Prolixibacter sp. NT017: one gene and its partners. The protein of the gene in region 1 interacts with the protein of each later gene in a pairwise test. Links are inferred from orthologs where the notes say so. Each region holds a gene or a part of one and is shown in the gene's direction. Other genes may lie near its edges. The genes, in order: GJU87_RS14920, sfsA and GJU87_RS19685.

The links.
Region 2: the proteins of GJU87_RS14920 (region 1) and sfsA interact in binary tests that used the Escherichia coli proteins (3 or more experiments, as listed by UniProt). The link is inferred for Prolixibacter sp. NT017 from one-to-one orthologs.
Region 3: the proteins of GJU87_RS14920 (region 1) and GJU87_RS19685 interact in binary tests that used the Escherichia coli proteins (3 or more experiments, as listed by UniProt). The link is inferred for Prolixibacter sp. NT017 from one-to-one orthologs.

The regions. Positions count from the first base shown.
Region 1 is NZ_BLAV01000001.1:3,578,083-3,585,801, reverse strand. Bases 1,648-4,471 are described here. They hold GJU87_RS14920 (glutamate-5-semialdehyde dehydrogenase), read left to right. Parts: upstream 1,648-2,346; coding sequence 2,347-3,597; downstream 3,598-4,471. Other genes in these bases: GJU87_RS14915 (N-acetylornithine carbamoyltransferase), read left to right, coding at 3,644-4,471; proB (glutamate 5-kinase), read left to right, coding at 1,648-1,851. Outside these bases: proC (pyrroline-5-carboxylate reductase), read left to right, coding at 1-693; more of proB, read left to right, coding at 766-1,647; more of GJU87_RS14915, read left to right, coding at 4,472-4,594; argB (acetylglutamate kinase), read left to right, coding at 4,591-5,388; GJU87_RS14905 (M20 family metallo-hydrolase), read left to right, coding at 5,446-6,519; GJU87_RS14900 (thioredoxin family protein), read left to right, coding at 6,598-7,182; GJU87_RS14895 (FAD-binding oxidoreductase), read right to left, coding at 7,188-7,719. UniProt on the Escherichia coli protein: Catalyzes the NADPH-dependent reduction of L-glutamate 5-phosphate into L-glutamate 5-semialdehyde and phosphate. The product spontaneously undergoes cyclization to form 1-pyrroline-5-carboxylate.
Region 2 is NZ_BLAV01000001.1:1,188,915-1,196,742, forward strand. What follows is about bases 2,136-5,068. They hold sfsA (DNA/RNA nuclease SfsA), read left to right. Parts: upstream 2,136-3,222; coding sequence 3,223-3,915; downstream 3,916-5,068. Other genes in these bases: GJU87_RS04890 (HAMP domain-containing sensor histidine kinase), read right to left, coding at 2,136-2,920; GJU87_RS04900 (PNGase F N-terminal domain-containing protein), read left to right, coding at 3,945-5,068. In the rest of the region: GJU87_RS04880 (glycosyltransferase family 4 protein), read left to right, coding at 1-100; GJU87_RS04885 (hypothetical protein), read left to right, coding at 222-1,457; more of GJU87_RS04890, read right to left, coding at 1,454-2,135; more of GJU87_RS04900, read left to right, coding at 5,069-5,174; GJU87_RS04905 (hypothetical protein), read left to right, coding at 5,343-5,909; GJU87_RS04910 (HU family DNA-binding protein), read right to left, coding at 5,911-6,300; GJU87_RS04915 (cytidylate kinase family protein), read right to left, coding at 6,803-7,828. UniProt on the Escherichia coli protein: Binds to DNA non-specifically. Could be a regulatory factor involved in maltose metabolism.
Region 3 is NZ_BLAV01000001.1:4,735,101-4,742,904, forward strand. What follows is about bases 3,025-5,933. They hold GJU87_RS19685 (LytTR family DNA-binding domain-containing protein), read left to right. Parts: upstream 3,025-4,057; coding sequence 4,058-4,810; downstream 4,811-5,933. Other genes in these bases: GJU87_RS19680 (sensor histidine kinase), read left to right, coding at 3,025-3,992; GJU87_RS19690 (hypothetical protein), read left to right, coding at 5,119-5,646; pulA (type I pullulanase), read left to right, coding at 5,650-5,933. Also shown: GJU87_RS19670 (4-alpha-glucanotransferase), read left to right, coding at 1-2,076; GJU87_RS19675 (LiaI-LiaF-like domain-containing protein), read left to right, coding at 2,178-2,918; more of GJU87_RS19680, read left to right, coding at 2,937-3,024; more of pulA, read left to right, coding at 5,934-7,596; GJU87_RS19700 (alanine dehydrogenase), read right to left, coding at 7,593-7,804. UniProt on the Escherichia coli protein: Member of the two-component regulatory system BtsS/BtsR, which is part of a nutrient-sensing regulatory network composed of BtsS/BtsR, the low-affinity pyruvate signaling system YpdA/YpdB and their respective target proteins, BtsT and YhjX.

The DNA.
Region 1 (7,719 bases):
ACCCGTCGGCGACCGCATTTGCTCGACGACCTGGCAAAGCAAGGTGTTCGTGTTACTGCAGACAACGCCGCTGCGGTGAAAGGAGCCGATTTGGTTATTGTGGCGGTGAAACCTTACCAGGCCGAAGGTGTCCTTCAGGGAATTAGTAGCGCGCTTGTTACCGGGCAGATGGTGGCTTCACTGATGACGGGTGTGAGCATTGAGAGCTTGAAATCGTGGTTGCCAGACAATGTTATTCCATTCCGGGTGATGCCAAACACAGCCATTGCACTGCAGGAGTCGATGACCTGTATTTCGGCACCCGATTGCAATGACGAGCAAAAAGAGGTGATTCAGGAGCTTTTCGAAACGCTTGGAAAAGTTATCTACATCAATGAAGAGCTGATGGCAGCCGCTACTGTCTTGGGAGCCTGTGGGATTGCGTTTGCTCTTCGATTCATTCGTGCGGCTACGCAAGGTGGGATTGAGATTGGCTTTGGCGCAGAAGTAGCGCAGGAAATTGTTGCTCAGACGGTGAAGGGTGCTACCGAACTCATTCTGCAAACTGGTCATCATCCCGAAAGGGAAATCGACAAGGTAACCACACCGAAAGGAATTACCATCTCAGGATTGAACGCGATGGAACATCAGGGATTTTCGTCGGCTTTAATTCAGGGATTACTGGTATCATACAATAAAATTAACAACGGTTAAGTATCCGTCTCCGGAAATGTAAAACCCCCATTCGCCTGAAATTTACTTTTCAGGAAAAAAGGCATTTATCTCATGGCAAACCGCTACTCCAGCATTGTGGTGAAAATTGGAAGCAATCTGCTTACCCGCGAAGACGGTATGCTGAATGTTGCGCGTATGGCGCACTTTGTCGATCAGATTGCTGCGTTGCAGAAAAAAGGTGTCAGGGTGATTCTCGTTTCATCGGGTGCGGTAGCTGCAGGTCGGGCTGAGGTGGAGCCCCAGAAAAAGCACGATACGGTTTCAAGGAGGCAGTTGTGGTCCGCCGTAGGGCAGGTAAAGCTCATCAACCGGTATGCCGACCTGTTCAGGGAGCACGGACTGACGTGTGCCCAGGTTTTAACCACCAAGGAGAACTTCAGCGACCGGCAACATTACCTGAACATGCGTAATTGCATCAACACGTTGCTCGAAAGTGGCGTCGTGCCGGTTATCAATGAGAACGATGCCATTTCGGTTACGGAATTGATGTTTACCGATAACGACGAACTTTCCGGCCTCATTGCTTCCATGATGGATGTGGAGGCGCTGTTTTTGCTGACCAATGTGGATGGAGTATACCGTGGAAACCCGGGCGAACCGGACAGTGAATTGATTCGGCATATTGCTGTTGGCGAAACGGTTTCTGAAGAATTAATTTCTACTCAGAAGTCGAATTTCGGCCGGGGAGGCATGTTAACCAAAAGTTCTATCGCCTCGAAGTTGGCAGGGCAGGGCGTAGCCGTTCATATTGCGAACGGTGTTCATTTGAATATTCTGACTGATTTGATGGATCCGAACTCGGATATACCACATACCTGGTTCGAACCGGAAAAACGGAAATCGAATACAGTGAAGAAGTGGCTGGCACACTCAGACGATTTTGCCCGCGGCGAAGTGTTTGTGAATGACGGCGCCCGCGATGCGTTGCTTTCCCACCGGGCAACCAGCTTGCTCACTATCGGAATTACCGGGGTGCAGGGGCAGTTTAAAACCGGCGACATCGTGCGGGTGAAAGATGCCGGTGGAAAGTTGCTGGGATTGGGGAAAGCGGGCTTCTCCTCCAAAATTGTGGAACGGGAAATGGGCGCTAAATACGACAAACCATTTATTCACTACGATTACCTTTACCTGGGGTAGCGCCTGGTTTTAACGGAGGTGTTTCTCCCTGGAGATGTTGGAAAATTTGGGGAGTCAAATGAATTGTCTATAAGAAATTTCAGAAGAATTAAGATATTCTGGCAAAATGGCAATAAATGTTTAAAAGACACCAATAGATTTTTATAAATATTAAATGGATTCAACTATATGATTAAAAATATTGTGGGTGTTTAATAAAAAGATTTATAAAAAACAAAGTAATTAATAAGTCGCTCTAGTTAATTCCGGTGATTATCTAAGACGGTGTGGTGGTCATCTAAGACGATGTGGTGGTCATCTAAGACGGTGTGGTGGGTATCTAGCGCGATTTAAGAAGTATCTAAAACGGTTTGAGAAGCATCCAATATAGTTTGATTAATAGCAGAAAAATTTAGAGGGGTCGCAAATCGTTTAAAGAATATTGTTCTCCAGTGTTGGGGAAGAATAACAGGACCCACCTATTGAAACAACAGAAACTGAAAAAAACGACCGGACATGCAGTATCGAGAAAAATTTGAGCAGGCGCTTCAGGCGAGTCGGAAACTGAATCTGGTGACGGAAGAGACCATCAATCAGGTGTTGATGGCTGTTGCTGACGAAGCCGTAAAGGAAACGAATTTTATCCTGAAGGAGAACGAGAAAGATCTGCAAAGGATGGCGCCATTCGATCCGAAGTATGACCGACTGAAGCTGACCGCGGAACGAATCGAAGGAATTGCATCCGACATGCGAAGTGTAGCTTCCATGGCTTCGCCGTTGGGAAAAGTATTGTCGGAAACAACCCGACCGAATGGATTGCAAATCAAACGAGTCAGTGTGCCGTTTGGTGTCATCGGCATTATTTACGAAGCCCGTCCGAATGTAACCTTCGACGTTTTCTCGCTATGCCTGAAATCAGGAAATGTTTGTGTGTTGAAAGGCGGAAGCGATGCAGCGGATTCCAATGAAGCTATCGTGTCCATTATTCACCGGGTATTGAAATCGTTCAACATCGATGCCCATGTACTGACTTTACTTCCTCCCGGGAGGGAAGCGACAGGCGAGTTGCTCAATGCACAGGGCTATGTCGACTTGCTGATTCCCCGCGGAAGTCAGGGACTCATCAATTACGTCCGCGAAAATGCAACCATTCCGGTCATCGAAACGGGTGCGGGAATTTGCCATACGTATTTCGATGAGTTCGGTGATGAAGAGAAAGGGCGCGAGATCATCAACAATGCGAAAACGCGTCGTCCGAGTGTTTGTAACGCGCTCGATTGCCTAGTCATTCATGAGTCGCGTCTGAGCGATTTGCCTTACCTGGCGGAATTGCTGCCGGAAAGTCAGGTGGAAATTTTTGCCGACGAACAGGCAATGGAAGCATTGGAAGAGCATTATCCGGAAGATTTATTGAAGCCGGCGACCGAAGAATCCTTCGGAACCGAGTTTCTCGATTATAAAATGGCCATCAAAACCGTAGCGTCTTTCGAAGAGGCGCTCGATCACATTGCCGAATACAGTTCCAAGCACAGCGAAGCCATCATTTCCGAAAATCAGGAGCATCTCGATCTGTTCCGCAAACTGGTCGATGCTTCATCAGTGTATACAAACGCCAGCACTGCTTTCACTGACGGAGCGCAATTTGGTTTGGGCGCCGAAATCGGCATTAGCACACAAAAGCTGCATGCCCGCGGCCCGATGGCGTTGGAAGAACTCACCAGCTACAAGTGGCTGATAGAAGGCGACGGACAAATCCGTCCGAAATAATCTCATCAACTTATTAAGAATACATAACGAGCTGAAAAAATAGATCATGAGGCATTTTACATCCGTACACGATTTACCCGACCTGGACGAAGCGCTGAAAATCGCTTTCGAAATGAAAAAGAATCCGTTTGCCTATCAGCATCTGGGCAAAAACAAAACCATGGTGCTGATTTTCTTCAACTCGAGTTTGCGTACGCGCCTCAGTACTCAAAAGGCGGCGATGAATCTGGGCATGAACACGATGGTGTTGAACGTGAATCAGGATGGTTGGCAGCTCGAATCGGAGCTGGGGATCATCATGGATGGAGACAAACCCGAACATTTGCGGGAAGCAATTCCGGTCATTGGTTCATACTGTGATATTATTGGAGTGCGGTCGTTCGCGCAGTTCAAGAGCAAAGAAGATGATTACCAGGAAAAAATCATCAACCAGTTTATCGATTACTCCGGCGTTCCCGTCGTCAGCATGGAAGCCGCCACACGGCATCCGCTGCAGTCATTTGCCGATCATGTGACCATTGAGGAGTTTAAAACGAAAGAGCGGCCTAAAGTGGTGCTGACCTGGGCTCCACATCCAAAAGCATTACCGCAGGCTGTTCCCAATTCGTTTGTGGAATGGATGCGTCAAACCGATTACGAACTGGTGGTTACCCATCCCGAAGGATATGAATTAGCGCCTGAATTTATGGGCGATGTGAAGGTTGAATACGATCAGAAGAAAGCTTTTTCCAATGCCGATTTTATTTATGCAAAAAATTGGGCATCTTACAGTAGTTATGGACAGGTCCTTTCCCGTGACCGAAAATGGACGGTCGACGAGGAAAAAATGGCTCTGACCAATCAGGCAAAATTCATGCATTGCCTGCCGGTTCGCCGGAATATGGTTGTTTCCGATGGTGTAATTGATAGTCCCGATTCCATCGTCATTCAGGAGGCTGCCAACCGCGAAGTATCGGCACAGGCGGTGTTAAAAATGATACTGGAGGAACTAAAATGATCGAACATCTGACCATCATCAAAGTGGGCGGAAAGGTAGTGGAGGAAGAAGAATCGCTTCAAAACCTGCTTCGTGATTTTTCGCGCATCGCCGGAAATAAGATTCTGGTACATGGTGGAGGCACCAAGGCGACAGCCATTGGCGAAAAGTTGGGCGTTAAACCGAAAATGGTGGAAGGTCGCCGCGTTACGGATGAAGGAACCCTGGAGGTGGTTACCATGGTATATGCCGGCCTGGTCAATAAAAACCTGGTTGCGAAGCTACAGGCTTTGGGAACCAACGCTCTTGGATTGACTGGTGCCGATTTGGATGTTGTCCGTGCCAAAAAACGTCCCGTTGCCGAGGTTGATTACGGCTTTGTGGGCGATGTGGTCAATGTGAATAATCGCATGCTCCGCGAATTGCTCGAGAATGGTGCGGTTCCGGTGGTAGCGCCTATCACGCACGACGGCGATGGTCAATTATTCAATACCAATGCCGACACCATTGCTTCGGAACTGGCCATTGCGTTAAGCTCCAGTTATCGGGTCACGCTAATTTATTGCTTCGATAAACGCGGCGTGCTGATGGACGAATCGGATGAAGATTCGGTGATTGATGAAATTACCATGGCCGAATTCGAAGAGATGAAATCGACCGGAACAGTAAATGGTGGCATGATTCCGAAACTGACGACCGGTTTCAATGCGATGAAACAGGGAGTTAACGCGGTGGTCGTGACCAACGCATCGGCCCTTTCCGGTTCCAAAGGCGGAACCCGCCTGGCACTTTTCCACGAAGAAGAGGAAGAATAATTGAATACACTCATTTGATGCTGCTTTCCGTCCGGGAAGCAGCTGTTTACTTATGCTATGAATCTTTCGATTGAAAAACTTCACAGCGACGCCTATCGTCTGCTGCAGGATATGATTGGCATTCCGTCGTTAAGTCGCGATGAGGATGCGGTTGCTACGTTTCTGGAAAATCAGGCAAAGGAGTGGGGATTTTCTCCTTTCCGTCAGGGAAATAATCTTTGGCTGAAGAACAGGAACTGGCAGGATGGGAAGCCCGTTGTGTTGTTCAATTCACACATCGATACGGTGAAGCCGGCCAATGGTTGGACGAATGATCCCTTTACGCCGGTGGTGGAAAATGGCAAACTGACCGGTCTGGGCAGCAATGATGCCGGCGCCTCAGTGGTTGCCCAACTGGCCGCTTTCCGCTATTTCGACGAGTTATCGGAATTGCCGTTCAACCTGATTTGGAGTGCTACCGCCGAAGAAGAGATTTCCGGGACCAATGGCGTCGCCTCCATTTTAGACGAACTGGGACCGATTGATTTGGGGCTAGTGGGCGAACCTACCGGGATGAATCTGGCCATCGCCGAAAAAGGGTTGCTGGTTATTGACGCCGAAGCGGTTGGCAAAACCGGACATGCGGCCCGTAACGAAGGAGTCAATGCCATCTACAAAGCACTTGACGATATTCAACATCTTTTGGATTTTAAATTTCCGGAAGAATCGCCCGTTTTGGGACCGGTGAAGACGACCGTAACCCAAATCGAAGCCGGTCATCAGCACAACGTTGTTCCCGATAGTTGTAAGTTCGTCATCGATGTGCGGACCAACGAATGTTACTCCAATGAAGAAGTTTTCGATAAGCTTTCCGGTCTGCTCGAAAGCAAACTGACCGCTCGTTCGTATCGACTCAATTCATCAGGCATTCCGCTTGACCACCCACTGGTGAAGCGTGGTGTTGAGCTGGGACTGGAAACCTACGGTTCTCCAACGACGTCTGATCAGGCAGTTATTCCATACACTACCGTGAAAGTCGGTCCCGGTGATTCGGCACGCTCGCACACGCCCGATGAATACATTTTGGAAGAAGAGATTCGGAACGGAATCGATATTTATATTCGGTTACTGGAAGATTTGCAGTTAAAATAAGTCCGACTTTCTTCTTTTTTTCGTAAACCATGATCGATTCTTTTCGTTAAACCGAATGAACGAAAGAAGAAGATCATTATGTCACTTACTTTTTCAAGAATGTTTCCGCTGGGCGGGAAAGCGCCGGCATTTGAGTTGCCTGATACCGTTTCGGGTAAGAATATTTCACTCGACGAAATCCAATCTGATATAGCTACGGTTGTGATGTTTATTTGCAATCACTGTCCCTATGTGAAGCATGTAAACCACGAGATCACGGCCATTGCCAACGAATATGGAGCAAAGGGAATGAGCTTTGTTGGCATCAGCTCCAATGATGTCGATAATTATCCCGATGATGCGCCGAAGCTGATGAAGGAGACAGCCGCGAAAGAGGGGTATCCATTCCCGTATCTGTACGATGAATCGCAGGATGTGGCAAAAGCATACATGGCAGCTTGCACGCCCGATTTTTACGTGTTCGACAAGGATTTGAAGTGCGTCTATCGCGGACAGATGGACGAAGCCCGACCGAAGAATGACGTGCCTGTAACCGGAAAAGATTTGCGGGCAGCGCTCGATGCAGTTCTTAATGGAAAGCCGGTTCCGGAAGAGCAGAAGCCTTCTGCCGGGTGCGGCATTAAATGGAAAAAGCCGCCGACGCTGTTTCAGACCGGTTCGTAAGCCGGTTATTTTTTTCGGTAATACCTTAGAAGATTAACTTCCGGATGGATGGTATCAGATTCTCCGCAAAGAAGACGTGCAAATTCGCGCGCGAAAAAGGGGGCCAGCATGGCTCCTTTTGAGCCCAATCCATTAAAAATGCCGATTTCCGGGTAGTCAGGATGTAAACCAACCACAGGCCGTCGGTCGTGTGTTGTTGGCCGAATGCCGGCTCTTTTTCCGGTTATGGAATAAGGAACTTTGACAATCTTCTCCATTTTCCCGGTTAATTCAGCTGTCGCTTCGTCGTCGGGATTTGTATCTTGAAAATCCCAGCGGTAAGTAGCACCTGCACGAAAACGATTTTCACCCAGCGGCAGTACAAACATTCCCTTATTGACCATGTTGGTAATTTCCAGATCGGGAATATTCAAATCCAACACCTGGCCTTTTGTGTGTTTGAATTTGACAGGTTGGAAGAATGGATTGTCGCTGGCGCGGAATCCCTGGCAAAAGATGATTTTTTGTGCCGTGATGTTTTTCCATTGTACTTTTCCG
Region 2 (7,828 bases), 2.4 Mb from region 1 along the record:
TGCAAAGTTCATTGTGCAGAATGCCCGAAATCTTGTAAAGGAGCGATTTGACCTGCCCCGGATGAGAAATGATTATTATGAATTGTATAAAAGCCTCTGAAAGAGCAGATGTTTTGTCTTGATTTTCTTCCTGAGGTGTGAAATTCTTGCGTTGAGGAGGAAGAAGGCTCTTGTATTGTTTGGCGAGAGATACTCTGGTTTTATCATTGTACTTTTGTTCCATGTTTTCCGATGTATACCTCTATAATCCGACGAATGAGCTGGCGATTGCGAATGGCGATCCCAATTATATGCCTCCCAAACGATTGATTCAGTTTGAAAAGGATTTGAGCACTTTGCTGATGTTCTTCGCTTCTTCCAGGGATGTTGTTTTGGTTCACGAAGTTCCCTCTGAAGATTTTGTAAACTTATGGAAAAGAACAGGGAAGGAGCTTCCAACATTCCTGGAAGAAAATGCGGCACTCACTGATCAAAAGTTTTGTCAGCAACCGAAAGGATTTTTGTATCCGTGGGGATGGAGTCCTGCGGTTCACAAAAGGTTGGGACCTTTGAAAAATGGTTGTTCCAACGAATTTAAAAGCTTGCCGGTAGCCGATTGGACGGAAAATTCTCGTGATATATACAGCCGGAAGGCAGCAGCCGGGGTATTAAAGAAAGTTTTAAACGTTGTCGGGAAAAACGACTGGTTGTTACCGGAAGACAAATGTCCGGTTTCCTGCACCGAAATAGATGAAATCATCGCGTTGCAAAGTCGGTGGGGACGGGTGGTAGTAAAATCTCCATGGAGTGCCTCAGGAAGGGGGATTCAAATGCTGAGAGAAAATGAGTTCAACCAATCGAATCATCAGGTTATTTCAGGATTTTTGAAACAGCAGGGCTTCGTGATGGTAGAACCGAGGCTTGACAAGGTGGCCGATTTGTCATTGCAATTCTATTCGGAAGGGAAGGGAGAGGTTGCTTATCGCGGACAGACTTCTTTTTTAACTGATGCTTCCGGACGTTACCATGGGAATTATATTCGTGAAAAACCTCCCGGTCTCTCGATTGAGGAGATTAGCTTTTTGTCTACTTATTTGCCGGTTGTCAGGCATTTGTTGCAAGAGGCTCTTTCCGAAAGTGATTTTTCGAGGCAATATCATGGTTGGCTCGGAGTTGATTTGTTGTTTTATCGTGATGCAGAAAATTCCCTTCGGTTGCATCCCTGTTTGGAAATCAATTGTCGTTACAACATGGGAGCGTTGACGCTAAAATTGCGCCAATTGATTTCTCCTGAAAGTGCAGGACGTTGGGAAATAAATTTTGGCAAACCGGGTAAGTTCAACCGTGATATGACAGAACAAATGTCTCGGTTTCCAGCCAAAATAATTAACGGGAAAATTGTCGAAGGGATTTTGCCTATGGCTTCACCGTCTGATAATGCGCAATTCAGCGCCTGGTTAAAGGTAACTCAGAGCTAACTAACCGGCGCTTCAACAGGTGCATAAGGAATACTGAACCGGAAAGTCGTTCCGTTTCCGGGACTCGATTCCAGGTCGATATTGCCACCCATTTGCTCGATAAGCGCTTTGCATATCGAAAGTCCCAATCCGGTTCCCTGGGCAAACGGATCGAGTTTAGTGAAGCGTTGGAATATTTTCTGCCGGTTCTCTTCCGAAATGCCAATGCCGGTGTCGCTGACATCGAATTCCAGCAGGCGCTCCCGTTGGTTGATGCCATATCCCACCTTGATTTCTCCTTTTTGCGTATACTTAATCGCATTCGAAATCAATTGCTTCAGGATTTGAGTCAACCGGTCGCAGTCGGTTTTAACATCAGGAATGATTTGATTTTCCGATTTTTCATCAATAATCAGCCCGACCTCAGGCAGCAGTTGCTTTCTCATCGTTTCAGTAACATCCAGGCATATATCTTTGAGATTGCACTGAACAAAGTCGATCTCGTATCTTCCGCTTTCAATCTTCGAAATTTCAACGATATCATTGATCTGGCTGAGCATCTGGTCAGTTTGCTGATGTATAATTCGTTGGTATTCGAAGCGTTCTTTCTGTTCAATATCGTCGTCGGACAACAAATAAGCAAATCCGATAATGGAGTTTAGTGGTGTCCGCAGTTCGTGACTTAGGTTGGTGATAAAAGCTGTTTTCAATCGATCGGATTCTTCCGCTTTTTCTTTTACACGAATCAATTCGTTTTCGATAATCCGACTGCGTTCCAGTTCGTGTTCCAACCGGTTATTTCTTTGTTTGAGCTCGAGCGTGCGCTGTTGAACTTCCTTTTCGCGGTTTTGGTGAGCCTCATTGAGCAAGTTTTGTTGCTCCAGATTTTGCTGATGCTGAAAGAAGTTCCTTCTTGAGTAGTATTCAAGGTAGTAGGAGCCGAACATGCCAATCAGATTCATAGCAGTGAAGAAGAAAATAGAGATGACCAATAGTTCCGAGAACGTCTGTTGTGCAATGAGTTTTCCAGCAACAAACGCTATCAGTACAATCCATCCGGCTATGGAAGCATATAAAAAGCGCAGTTTAATGAAGAAGTACCCTGCGGCAAATACCAGCATGAGACCACCATAGTAAGTAAAGTTCTCCGGCTCGAGAATGAGCATATAACTAATCCCGGCACCAGCAACAATGTAACAAAGGGTCAATAAGCCCTGCCATACTGTTTCAAAATATTGGGAATAGGAAAGAAACAAAGTCCCGGCCATCAGGGGCAGTACAATACCAAACCGGATGAACAGGAACGTTGTTAAGCGATTGGGAATATACAGGTAGTCAACAATACTGAATCCGGCATACAGAATCGTTAACAGCAGAAACGCAAACCGAAATTGTGGTAACGAATCGCTGAAATACTGTTTCTTAAATTTGGATTCTGTCTCTTTCTGACCTGAAAAGAGTAATGTAACCGGATGAAGTCTCATTCGTCTTTCAGTTGTCTGGGGGTAAAGCATGCTATTGAAAAGGGTTAGATTTTATTTATGTACATCTTCAAGTTACGGCATTCTCCTGATTTAAAACAGTCTTCCCACAAAAAAATAACATTTTGATTAATAAAATCTCCGCGATTGAGGTAAATTTTTCATCAAACTGTATCTGGGCGGACGCACAAACTTTATAAAGTTTTCTATGGAAAACAAGGTATTGTGTAGTTTTGAACATATCGTTAGCCTATCAGGAGGAAATATCGGTAGTTGTAATACAAATAAGAGAAAAACAGTAATACATGAGATTTGGAGAAGAACTGGTACATGGTCGTTTAATTAAGCGTTACAAACGGTTTTTGGCTGATGTAAAATTAGATGACGGGACTGAAGTAACGGCCCATTGTACCAATTCCGGAACAATGAAAAGTTGCCTGGAAGATGGGGCGGAGGTGCACCTTACACCGGTGAACGATCCGAAAAGAAGAACAAAATTCACCTGGGAGATGATTAAAATTGACGGACGTTGGGTCGGAATTAATACCAACAATCCCAATAAAATTGCTTTTGAGGCAGTCCGTAATAACCGAATTCCCGAATTGAGCGGTTATGAGACTGTGAGACGGGAGGTGAAATTCGGCGACAGTCGTTTCGATGTGATGGCGCAAAAAGAGGGAGAAACCTGTTTCATTGAGGTAAAGAATGTAACCATGAAAGTGGGACCTGATGCACTTTTCCCGGATGCTGTAACCACCCGCGGGCGTAAGCATCTGAATACACTAATGGAAGTGAAGAAACAGGGGATGCGTGCGGTGATGCTTTACATTATCCAGCGCATGGATGTAGAACGTTTTGGCCCGGCTGATGAGATTGACCCGGAATATGGTAAGGCACTTAGAGAGGCCTACCGGGAAGGAGTTGAAATTATCCCGATGCAGGCCGAGGTAACGCCGGAGGGCATTGAACTGGTGCGAAAACTCGATTTTGAATTGTAATATTCTTAACCAAACAATTGTTGAATCCTATGAAAAGAAGCTTTCTTTATCTGTTGGCTCTATTGCTGCTATCGTCGTGCGGGCCCAAACAAATACCGGCCGTAGGCGACCAAACGTATCTGGTTTTCGATAACCAGGTAGTCAATTTTGTGCCGGGAAAATACCCAAAAGACAGCGTTCAACCGGATGCCAACGGTATCATTCATCTGGGTGACGGACGCTTGTTGCTGGAGAAAATCCATGTGCCTAATTTTCAACGGTCGGTGAAAGTAACGGCAACGGTTACCCTGAAATCACATGGCGACCGGTGGGACAAGTCCGGTTCGCTATTTGTGATTCCTCAGAATTCGTCGACGAACTTCCTGAATATCTGGACGGGTAAGAAGAGCTTTCCTGAGCCGGCAAAAGAACTGGAAGGATTGCAAGGCATCGTTGCTGGCGACGATTACCAGCCGGTTCTTGAACTCATGCGTTTTATGACGCCGTTTGGCGTAGGCTTTTACAGCGATTCGACATCGGCTCGGAAGCCGGTTTACATCGACAAATGGGCGAAGGAAGTTCAGTGGAAAGAAGATGTCACCGACCGTATCTCGCAGCTGGAAGGCGACGTGTGGATTGGTGTGTGGGTGGATACCTGGACGAAGGAAGGCTACCAGCTGAGTGCCACGCTCGACTTCGACGAAAGTGATATTCCCTGCGACGCACAAAAGCCAACCCATGCCGAACCGGTGCTGAATACCGTTTATTACATCGGTCCGCAAGGGTACCCGGATATTTTTGCCCGGAAGAACATTAATGTGAATGTCGACATCCCGTCAGGGGCAAAAAATGTCCGTTTGCAGTACATCGTTACAGGGCATGGAGGCGATGATGGCGGTGACGAGTTTGTGCAAAAGGAAAACATCATCTCGCTGGACGGGAAAAAAGTATACGATTTCATTCCCTGGCGCACCGACTGTGCATCATTCCGGCGATTTAATCCGAGCTCCGGCGTTTGGCTCGAAAAGCGAAAGGTGCAATACCTCGATTGGAAAGCGGGCAAATACAAAGTAAAAGAGATGGAAGAGCCGATCGCCTCGTCCGATTACTCGCGCTCCAACTGGTGCCCCGGAACGGATGTGCCACCGGTTACTATTCCGCTGGATTCCATTGCAGCCGGCACGCATCAGATTACCTTCAGCATTCCCAAAGCACAACCCCGCGAGGGAGACAAAATGAATTTCTGGCTGGTTTCGGCCTGGCTCGATTGGGACGAATAAGTTTCTATCAAAAAAAAAGAATTTGGCCCCGGATACAAAGTCGATATCCGGGGCTTTTTTGTGCCGACTTCTAATTCACCATGTTTTACTCCTTTTTAACGGTATATGCCGAAACCTAACCGGGGCCTCTACTCGTAGCAATTAGTAAAAGCTTAAAAGCAATTGGTTATGAAAATTATGCGTTCCATATCTCCCTTTATTACTACGTATCATGTTGTTCGCGAAAAGAAACCGGTGACGTTCGCCTACCGGACTCCCCGGGGCGAACTTTTTCTATTGAGCCGCGACGCGATTCGGAGTGAAAGCGATTTCGTCCGGAACGTGAAATGGGAAGATTTGCTCGCTGTCGATGAAAGTCTGAGCGAATTGAAAAAGTTATCACCCAACTATGCCGCTTTCCGGAATACCCCAACTGAAATGTGGCAGGTGAGCAAGATTGACCGGCAAACGGAAACCGGAAGTTACATCGACCAACATCTTGAATGGATTAGTAAGATGTATGTAGATGGCTATTTTACCGGAGGAACCTATCCGCACTGGATTTATATTCCACGGAGTTCGAAGAAGTATGCCTATGTCAACTTTACCATTGGCGGTCTGCTGGCTGTGCTCGGATTTTATATTTTCTTTTCCGGAGGACAGCTCATTAACGACAATGTGGTGGTAGCATGGCTGGCCGGTGGTATTTTTATTTTAATGGGCGTACGGGTTTTGTCTCGTGCACGGAAGCGGTAATTTATTCCTTCTTTTTCTTGAAATTAGCCCGTTTCAACGCTTGCTTTATTCGCTTATCAGGAAGGAAACTAATCCGCAAGTCATTAATGTTGCGCGACGTTACCTTATCGGGTGAATCTTCGGTACTCACTTTTGCGTGCAACCGGAAGGAACCAAAGTTATCGATTTTTACCGTATTGCCGTCAAGCAGTAACTCGGGTATTAAATTCACCAGGCCCGTTATTACCACCTGAATGTCAGCTTCCGATGCTGTCGAGCGTTTTTCCATTATCTCAGCAACTTGTTGCAGTTCGATTTTACGGGAGCCGGTTAACTTGGGAAACCAGATTCTTACGTTATCCTCAGCTGCTCCGCGTTTTACGGTCGAGATGATTTTGTATTGAAGTGCCATGGTTTTGGTAGAAAGGTTTAGTTATTTTACTTTGATTATAATTACTAATTTATGAAATAATCCTGATTAAAATATAATTTAATCCAGATTAAAAATTATTCTAACCATAATTAAAATTGAAAATAATCAGGATTAAAATTTTGAGGGGAAATTATCTGTTAGATACGATATAAGTATGAAGCAGGTAGTTTTATGGCAGGTTGGCACCCGGTTCCCCCGTGGAAAGTGGCTGGGCGAACTTCAGTCAGGTGACAGGTCCTTTCCGGTACAGGGCGGCAAGCAGGGCTGAGTGGCCTTTTAGTTTGTCTGTGTTCACCGATTGAAATTTTTGTGCAAAATTACGTCCGGTGGTTCACTTCGGGGTAAAATATGTGTTAATTCATTGTACCGGTGTGTGCATTGCCCCAAATGCCGCGAATCTTACCCTGTAATTCTCTCCAGGAAAAAGAAAAAAACACCGGACCTGCGTAGTGACAAGCCCGGTGGTGAAGATCATTTGCGGTTAAGCCAGTGTCAGCTGTTTCGCCTTCACGGTTTCGACAATCAGGTCGGCTGTAGCTTCGATGTCCAGCAGCGAGCTGTCGACCGTGAGATGGTAGTTGGTTGCGTCGTTCCATACTTTGCCCGTGTAGTGCGTACAGTAGTTCGAACGTTCTCGGTCTGTCCGTTCCAGCACCTTGTCGGCCTTGTCGGGCTGAACACCGTATTCGTTTACTATTTTGTTTTTCCTGAATTCGCCGTTGGCGTGAACAAATACATTGACGCAGCCCGGCTGGTCTTTCAGTATAAAATTGGCACATCGCCCGACAATCACGCAGGATTCTTTCCGGAAGATTTCGCGGATGACTTTGCTTTGTACCAGGAATAAAGCATTCAGCGGAGGTTTGCGTTCGTTGATGTAGGCATATTCCTGTTCGTACAAATCGTACAACAGGGTATGCGCCAATTTCTGTTCGTGTTGCTCGATGTACTCGCGGGTGAAACCGCTTTTCCCTGCCGTTAGCTCAATCAGGTTCTTGTCATAGAACTTCAATCCCAGCTTTTCGGCCACCGCTTTTCCTATTTCGCGACCGCCGCTTCCGTATTCACGCGAAATGGTAATTACCAGGTGGGGAGCAACCGGTCCTTTGACATCCTTGTTGGGGGTTGCCTTTTCTTCTTCCGGTTTAATATTCAGCCATACATCAAGGAAGTTAATCTTTCGGTTAAGGAACCGGACAATAAAACCAACCAGTACGGCTGCAGCAACTGTCCCTTCCCTGATTCCACTGATTCCGGACAAAAGACCTAACGAACTGACGATGCCAATTAATACGAGCGAACTGTCGACACCAATCTTTGTCTTTCCGAATTCAATTTTAAATGTTTGGGTAATGGCCATTGCCAAACCTTCGCCGGGCAGATAAGTGAGTCCTGCTTTTACTTCAAGAAACACGCCAAATGCCAGGATAACACAACCTAGTAGGCACGTGGAAGCCTGTCCTGCATAGCTGACCGGGTTAAGCCATGAAATGAGATGCAGGGTAAA
Region 3 (7,804 bases), 1.2 Mb from region 1 along the record:
CGTGATTTTGTCTGTAAAGAAGATAACAGCCTGAAAGTACATACCGACGAGAAGTTTCGTTTCCCGATTGGTGTTTGGCGGGGTGCGGGTGTGGCGCTGCCGGTATTTTCTATCCGGACCGAAAAAAGTGGAGGAATTGGTGAATTTCCTGACTTGAGAATGTTGGTTGACTGGGCTAAGAAAACTGGTCTCAAGATGATACAGCTCCTTCCGGTCAATGAAACGGTGGCTACGCAAAGCTGGATTGATTCTTATCCGTACAAGGTTATTTCTGCGATGGCCCTGCATCCGGTTTATGCGAACATTGAACTGATGGGAGAACTGAAAGACGGGAAGGTGATGCAGGATTTTCGGGAACAGCTTTACGAATTAAACCAGATGGAATCGGTTCCCTATGAGGAGGTTCACCGGGTTAAGTCGCGTTATTTTAAACAGCTGTTTGACCAAGAGATGGAAACGTTTCTGAATGATCGTGATTTTCTTCTGTTCTTCTCGGAAAACAAAGAGTGGCTGGTTCCTTATGCAGCATTTTGTTATTTGCGTGATCAGAATAAAACAGCCGCTCATCGTATGTGGAAGAAGTACGCCATCTATCGTCCAGAGGAGATACAGCAGCTTTGCGATCCGTCACAAAAACACTATCCCGATATTGCTGTTCACTATTTCATTCAGTATCACCTCGACCGGCAGTTGCGCGATGCGTCGAACTACGCCCGGAAAAACGGAATCGTGCTGAAAATCGATATCCCGATAGGCGTTAGTCCCGATAGCGTTGAGACCTGGGCGCATCCCGAGTTATTTAACCTGGAGGAACAGATAGGTGCACCGCCGAACGAGGATGACGATATGGGACAAAACTGGGGATATCCGACCTACAACTGGGAGCGCATGGCTTATGATGGTTACGATTGGTGGCGTAAGCGACTACTAAAGCTTGCTTCCTGGTTCGATGCTTATCGGCTGGCGCATGTGGTTGGATTTTTCCGTACGTGGGTAATCCCTTCATCGCAAACCAGCGCTGATATGGGATATTTTGTACCTTCTTTTCCGCTTACGCGGGATGAAATTATCGATGCCGGAATTCATTTCATCGAGGAGCGAATGACGCGGCCGTTTATCCGCGAATATTTTCTGTGGGATTTGTTCGGCGATTATACCGATGAGGTGAAGAACAGGTACCTGGAAGAGTATGGTTCGGGTAAGTACAATCTTCGTCCGGAAGTAGACACACAACGGAAAATTACTCTTCACTTTGAGCAGTTCAAGAAAGAAGGCAATCTTCCTGATAAGGAAACCCGGATGATGGAAGGCTTGAATTCGCTGGTTAGCGAGGTCCTGTTTTTGCGCGATCCGTATGACAAGTATAAGTTCCATCCCAGAATTCGTCTTCAGGATACTTATTCGTTCATTAACCTGGATGAAGAAACGCGTTATAGTTTTGAGCAGCTGTATGTGGATTATTTCTACAAACGGCATGAAGATCTGTGGCGCGACAATGCTATGGTGAAACTTCCGGCATTATTGCGCACTTCCGATATGATGGCCTTTGGCGATGATTTGGGAATGAATCCTGACTGTGTGCAACGGGTACTGAAAGAGTTGGGCATCTTAACGCTCGAGGTGCAACGCAGGCCTCATGATACCGAGGTGGAATTCGGGCACCCGTCCGATGCGCCGTACCTGTCAGTCTGCACTACTTCCAGCCACGATATGACGACCATCAGGGGATGGTGGGAAGAAGACTACGAGCGTAGTAGCCGGTTTTTCCATACCCTGTTGGGACATGCAGGCGAAGTGCCGCATTTCATGGAGCCATGGATAGCGCGTGATATTATCAATCAGCATTTGTGGTCGCCGGCTATGTGGGCCATCTTTCCTTTACAGGATTTACTGGCCATGGACGGTGAATTGCGCTGGGAGAAGATATGGAACGAGCGGATTAACATCCCGGGGATAACTTATTACTATTGGCGCTACCGGATGCATTTGAAGATGGAAGAGTTGTTACACTCCGATGGCTTTAATCATGCGTTGAGTAAGATGATCGAGCAGTCGGGTAGAAATAACGATTATTAATTTTTCGCTGTTTACCGATAATTAAGCGGGATTTACCGATTTAGCATTTTGGATTCTGCTCTTTCGGGCTATTTTTGAGGTAAACAATAAAAATTAATATCATGACATCAAACCATAATCCGCATTTCCCTCAGGATGATTTTGCGAAACCTTATCGTTCTCATAAAGGAAATCGTCCACTCCTTGGATTGATACTGGTCCTGATTGGAGTTATTTTGATCGCCGATAATTCCGGAATGATACCTTATTCAGTATCCCGTATTGTCATTAGCTGGCAGATGCTGCTTATCGTAATTGGCTTATTTAACCTGGCCAAACGAGCTGTTACGCCTGGTCTTATTTTAATTGCGATAGGAGGATTTTTCCTCTTGCCTCGCATTTCAGGCGTTCCCGAAAATATAGTTTATAATTTCTGGCCGGCTGTACTGGTCATTGTCGGTCTGGTATTTTTAATGGATCGAACACGGCACGGAGGGAACTTTAAAAAAGGGGTGAATTCAACTGACTATTTTGACGAAGTCGCAGTGCTGGGCGGCCGTGAAACTTCCTTGGTAACAAATAATTTTAAAGGCGGAAAAGTGACGACTATTTTTGGTGGTTGCACATTTAATCTGTTGAAGGCAAACCCGGCAGAAAACTGTACCATCGATATGTTCACCATGTTTGGTGGTTCCAAGTTCATCGTACCATCCGATTGGAACGTGAAAGTGGAGGTCGTAGCTATTCTTGGCGGATTCTCTGACAAGCGCTCTATCTCATTGAGTGAAGTCGATAGTAACAAAGTAGTAGTCATAAAGGGATTTGCGATTTTCGGCGGAGGAGAAGTGGCTAATTTACCTTAACCATCAAACCACTAACCTATGACTCACCCATTTGTTGCTAATCGGCGTTTTCTGGTCATATATCTATCGGTTCTGATCGTTATCGGGATCGGTATCTTTTTGGTGCTGGCCTTGAATAATCCGGTGCCCTGGTGGTTTGCCTTTACCGACAGCTTTGTCAATATTGTGCTTTTCGGAGGCATGGGACTAGGTGTATGGTACATGGTTGTGTATACCGATCCGGATGAGATGACCCGTTTGCAGTTTCTGGGGAATCATATCGCTGCTGCCCTGATATTTATTTCCCTGTGGCTCTTTGTTGGGGGAGTAATCGTTCATTTGTTTGTGCAGTCGCCCACTTATTACGGGTTTTATGAGAATAGTTATCCCGGCCGTGCCTGGACCTGCATGTTGCTCTACGTCTTGCTGGTTCTGTTTTATTATCTGATTGTTTACTACCGGAATTTCAGGGAAAAAGTAGAACGCACTGCACAGCTTGAATCGATGGTGAAGGAATCTGAGCTGAAGGCTCTGAAGTCGCAAATCAATCCACATTTCCTGTTCAATAGTTTAAACTCTATTGCGTCTTTAACGATGACAAGGCCGGAGCGTGCCCGCGAAATGGTGGTATGCCTTTCAGAATTTATGCGGTATTCGCTTAAAAGCCGGAATGAGGATAAAGTTAGCCTGAATCAGGAGTTGCACAATATTGAGCTGTACCTGAAAATAGAGAAGGTGCGATTTGGTAGTAAGTTAAAGTATCATATTGATGTTGAAGAAGCGGCCGGAGAGAGCATTGTACCCAACCTTATATTGCAGCCGGTTTTTGAAAATGCCATTAAATACGGGGTGTATGAAGCGATTGAACCGGTTGAGATCAGATTAAAAGCGGTGGTGGCGGCTGAATTTCTTGTTCTCGATATTGAAAATGATTTTGACCCGGAAGCCGTTCCAACAAAAGGTGAAGGTGTAGGACTCCGAAATATTGGGAGTAGGCTTAGGGTGATGTACGGACGTAGTGGACTGTTGGATATCGAAAAACGGATGAATACATTTCATGTTCACATGAAAATTCCTCAGGGCGAAGTTGACTAGCCGGAAAATATCAAAAGAATGTTACTTGTCATCTTGACATTGAATCAATTGAAAACCTTTTTGCCATGAAAAAATATCGCGTCCTTATTGTTGATGATGAAGATCTGGCCCGTGAATTATTAATTGAGTACCTCAAAGAAGACCAACGTGTTGAAGTGATCGGAGAATGTTCGAACGGGCTTGAAGGAGTGAAGGCTGTTCAGGAGCTGCATCCCGATTTGGTGTTCCTGGATATTCAGATGCCTAAAGTCAACGGTTTCGAGATGCTGGAGCTGCTAAACGAGCCGCCGGAAATTATTTTTTCCACGGCATTCGATCAATATGCCATCCGCGCCTTCGAGATGAACGCCGTTGATTACTTGTTGAAGCCTTACCCAATCGAGCGGCTTTCTCAGGCTGTTGATAAAGCTATCGAACGAATCGAGAAAAAAGATATCGAACAGCTGCCTGTTGAAAAGTTAGTCAGGGATCACGATGATCAGGTGGTTCATGTGGAACGGATTGTCGTTAAATCCGGGAGTAAAATCCACATTATTCCGGCCAGCGATATCCGCTATATTGAGTCGCAGGACGACTACGTGATGATCTACTGGAAGAATGAACATGCAATGAAACAGAAGACGATGAAATACTTCGAGACTCACCTGGATCCGCAGCAATTCATTCGTATTCATCGTTCTTATCTGGTGAATGTATCACAAATCAGCGAAATTCAGCAGTACGAGAAAGAGTCGTGGGTACTTCGGCTTAATGGTGGTGAAAAACTGAAGGTTAGTAAATCGGGTTACCGCAATCTTCGGGAAAGGCTGAGTTTTTAATATTGTTGTTAATAAGGTGTGAATAACGTTTTTTTTATCAACTCTCCTTCAACTGGAATGTAATGAATCAAAGCAGACAAAAGATCTTCCTTTCCAGTTTATTAACTATCCGTAGGGATATATCATAAGGTTTTCAACTACTATTTGAACGTGATAGGCTGAGTTTTCAACAATATATTCACGGGTTTTAAACAAGAGTAGTTTGTGTCAGCGTTTCTCTTTAAAGATATTTTGGTAATCGACTGATTTTTATGCGGGAATATTCGCAGAATTCCCTTCTTTTGTGTGATTAAATCCTGCACCAGAGGATGATTGCATGTGTTACACTTTCGGTAAATAGTTTATTAGCGTTGCATAATGTCGGACCTGAAGGGTACAAGATACTTTGGGGACTGGCCGCTTTGCTCGTGCCGGTAATCGTGTACTATTTATGGAGGAGGGTTTCGTGGAGACGACTGTTCAGCGCGTCGAAAAACAGTGAATCAGGTAACGGAGAATTGTCATTGTCACTTTCTGGTGAACCGGAATTCAGACCCATTGTTTTGTATGTCAGAATGAAAAATCATTCGGACCGTACAATTGATATTGAAGCGCCGGTAATTGTATTTAAACGGTGGCGAAGTTCCCGAAAATTCAGGATACGGAAAGTAAATGAATCGGAGATTTATCCGCTGTTGTTGGATGCCGGCCAAACCCACGAGCTAACCGTGCAACTCGAACCTTTTTATCGGAAGGAACCCATTCTGAGAACCGCTACCAGAGTGAGAGTAGAAGTCGCGGAAGTGAATGGAAATATTCGGCTCGAAAGCCGGATTGTGCGTTTAAAATGGATATAGACTGTGAGAAACTGGAAATTTAATCCTGTTGAATTTGATAAATACCCCGTTTACGAAGGTAACGATTTAGGAGTATTCTGGTCTGAGGATAAGACCATGGTGAAGGTTTGGGCGCCTTCGGCAACCCGTATTTTTTTTCGGTTGTACCGGGAAGGATTTGGAGGCGATGCCGAGGTTGAACACTACCTCGAGCAAAGAGATAATGGCATCTGGCTTTTGGAGTTATCGGGAGACTGGAATGGTTGGTACTACACCCTTCAAGTACGCGACAACTACGGCTGGCTTCTGGAAGGTCCCGACATTTACGCTCGAAGCACCGGTATTAACGGCCGGCGTGGGATGATCTTCAATCCGGCGGAAACTAATCCGGAAGGATGGGCAGATGACGAACACGTTGTGCCAGCTTCTCCTACCGATATGCTCATTTACGAAACGCATATCCGTGATTTTTCCATGTCACCTGATTCGGGTATAGAACATAAAGGAAAATACCTGGGATTTACCGAGACCGGAACAAAAACACTCACAGGAGAAAAAACTGGACTGGATCATCTTGATGAGCTGGGAGTCACTCACGTTCATTTGTTGCCGGTTGCCGATTTCTATACGGTTGACGAAAGAAAGGAAGCTCCTCAATACAATTGGGGGTACGACCCGCTGAACTACAATACACCCGAGGGATGGTACTCAACTGACCCGAACGATGGCAGAGTACGGGTTAGAGAGCTGAAGCAACTGGTAAAGGCGTTACATGAACAGGAAATTGGCGTCATCCTCGATGTGGTTTACAATCATACTGGTCTTATCAACGAGTCGTACTTCAATCAAACCGTTCCCGGTTATTTTTATCGACAGAAAGAGGATGGAAGTTTTTCCGATGCGAGCGGATGCGGAAATGAACTGGCTTCTGAAAGGGCGATGGTGCGGAAGTATATCGTTGATTCGGTGATGTATTGGGCTTCAGAATATCATATTGATGGATTTCGTTTCGATTTAATGGGAGTGCTGGATATTGAAACGATGAATATCATTCGGGAAAGTCTCGATACTATCAACCCGAATATTTTCCTTTACGGCGAAGGATGGACTGCCGGCAAAAGCCCTCTGGAAAAGAAGAGGCGGGCGACCAAACGGCACACGTTGAAGCTCGACCGGATTGCCAGCTTTAGCGACGACATGCGCGACGGCTTGAAAGGAAGTGCTTTCGATCAGTTTAGTACCGGCTTCATCAGTGGTCATACGCTGCAGGAAGAGCGTTTGAAGTTTTCGATGGTGGGCGCGGTAAAACACGATCAGATTGCGTACGACTATGTCGAATCGTCGAAAGGCCCCTGGGCCAACGAAGCTGCACAATGTATTAATTACGTCTCATGTCACGACAATTTTACGTTGTTTGATAAGCTTCAATACTCCTGTCCGGAGGCTTCCAAGGCACAGATCGAACGAATGGTCCGGCTTGCCTTAGGTATTGTGCTTACTTCGCAAGGGGTGCCGTTTCTGCACGCAGGATCCGAAATGATGCGGACCAAGGGAGGTCATCACGATTCATATCGGTCACCCGATTTGTTGAACCAGATTGACTGGAGCCGGAAGCACGAATTTCACAATTTGTTCCTTTTCACTCAGAAATGCATTGAGCTGCGCCGGCAGCATCCGGCATTCCGGATGAGTTCTGCGAAAATGATAAACGAGAAGATGCGGTTCAACGGGAAATACATTCCCGGAATTATTCAATACGAGCTGGGTGATTATGCCAATGGCGATTCATGGAAGAGTATCCAGATGTTATTTAACGGAAATAATTACTCAGTTGAACTGGAAATTCCTGAAGCCAACTGGCTGGTTATTGCTGAGGACGGGGAAATTAATCCCAATGGAATGGGGCGGATGACTACCGGAAAAGTGCGCATTCATCCTACCTCGATGATGATTTTGGTGGCTGAAGATTAGAAAGCAGCAAGTAGAAGGTTGATATCCTTAACAGGAATGTCGAGTATGTTCCCGAGATCGTGATTCGTTAGGATGCCGTTGAAAACATAAATTCCTTCGCAGAATCCCTGGTTGATTCGGATATATTGTTTCAAACTCCCTGAACGTCCCATGTTGAGCAGGATGGGAGCGATGATGTTGCTAACCGAAATAGATGTGGTTCGCGCCA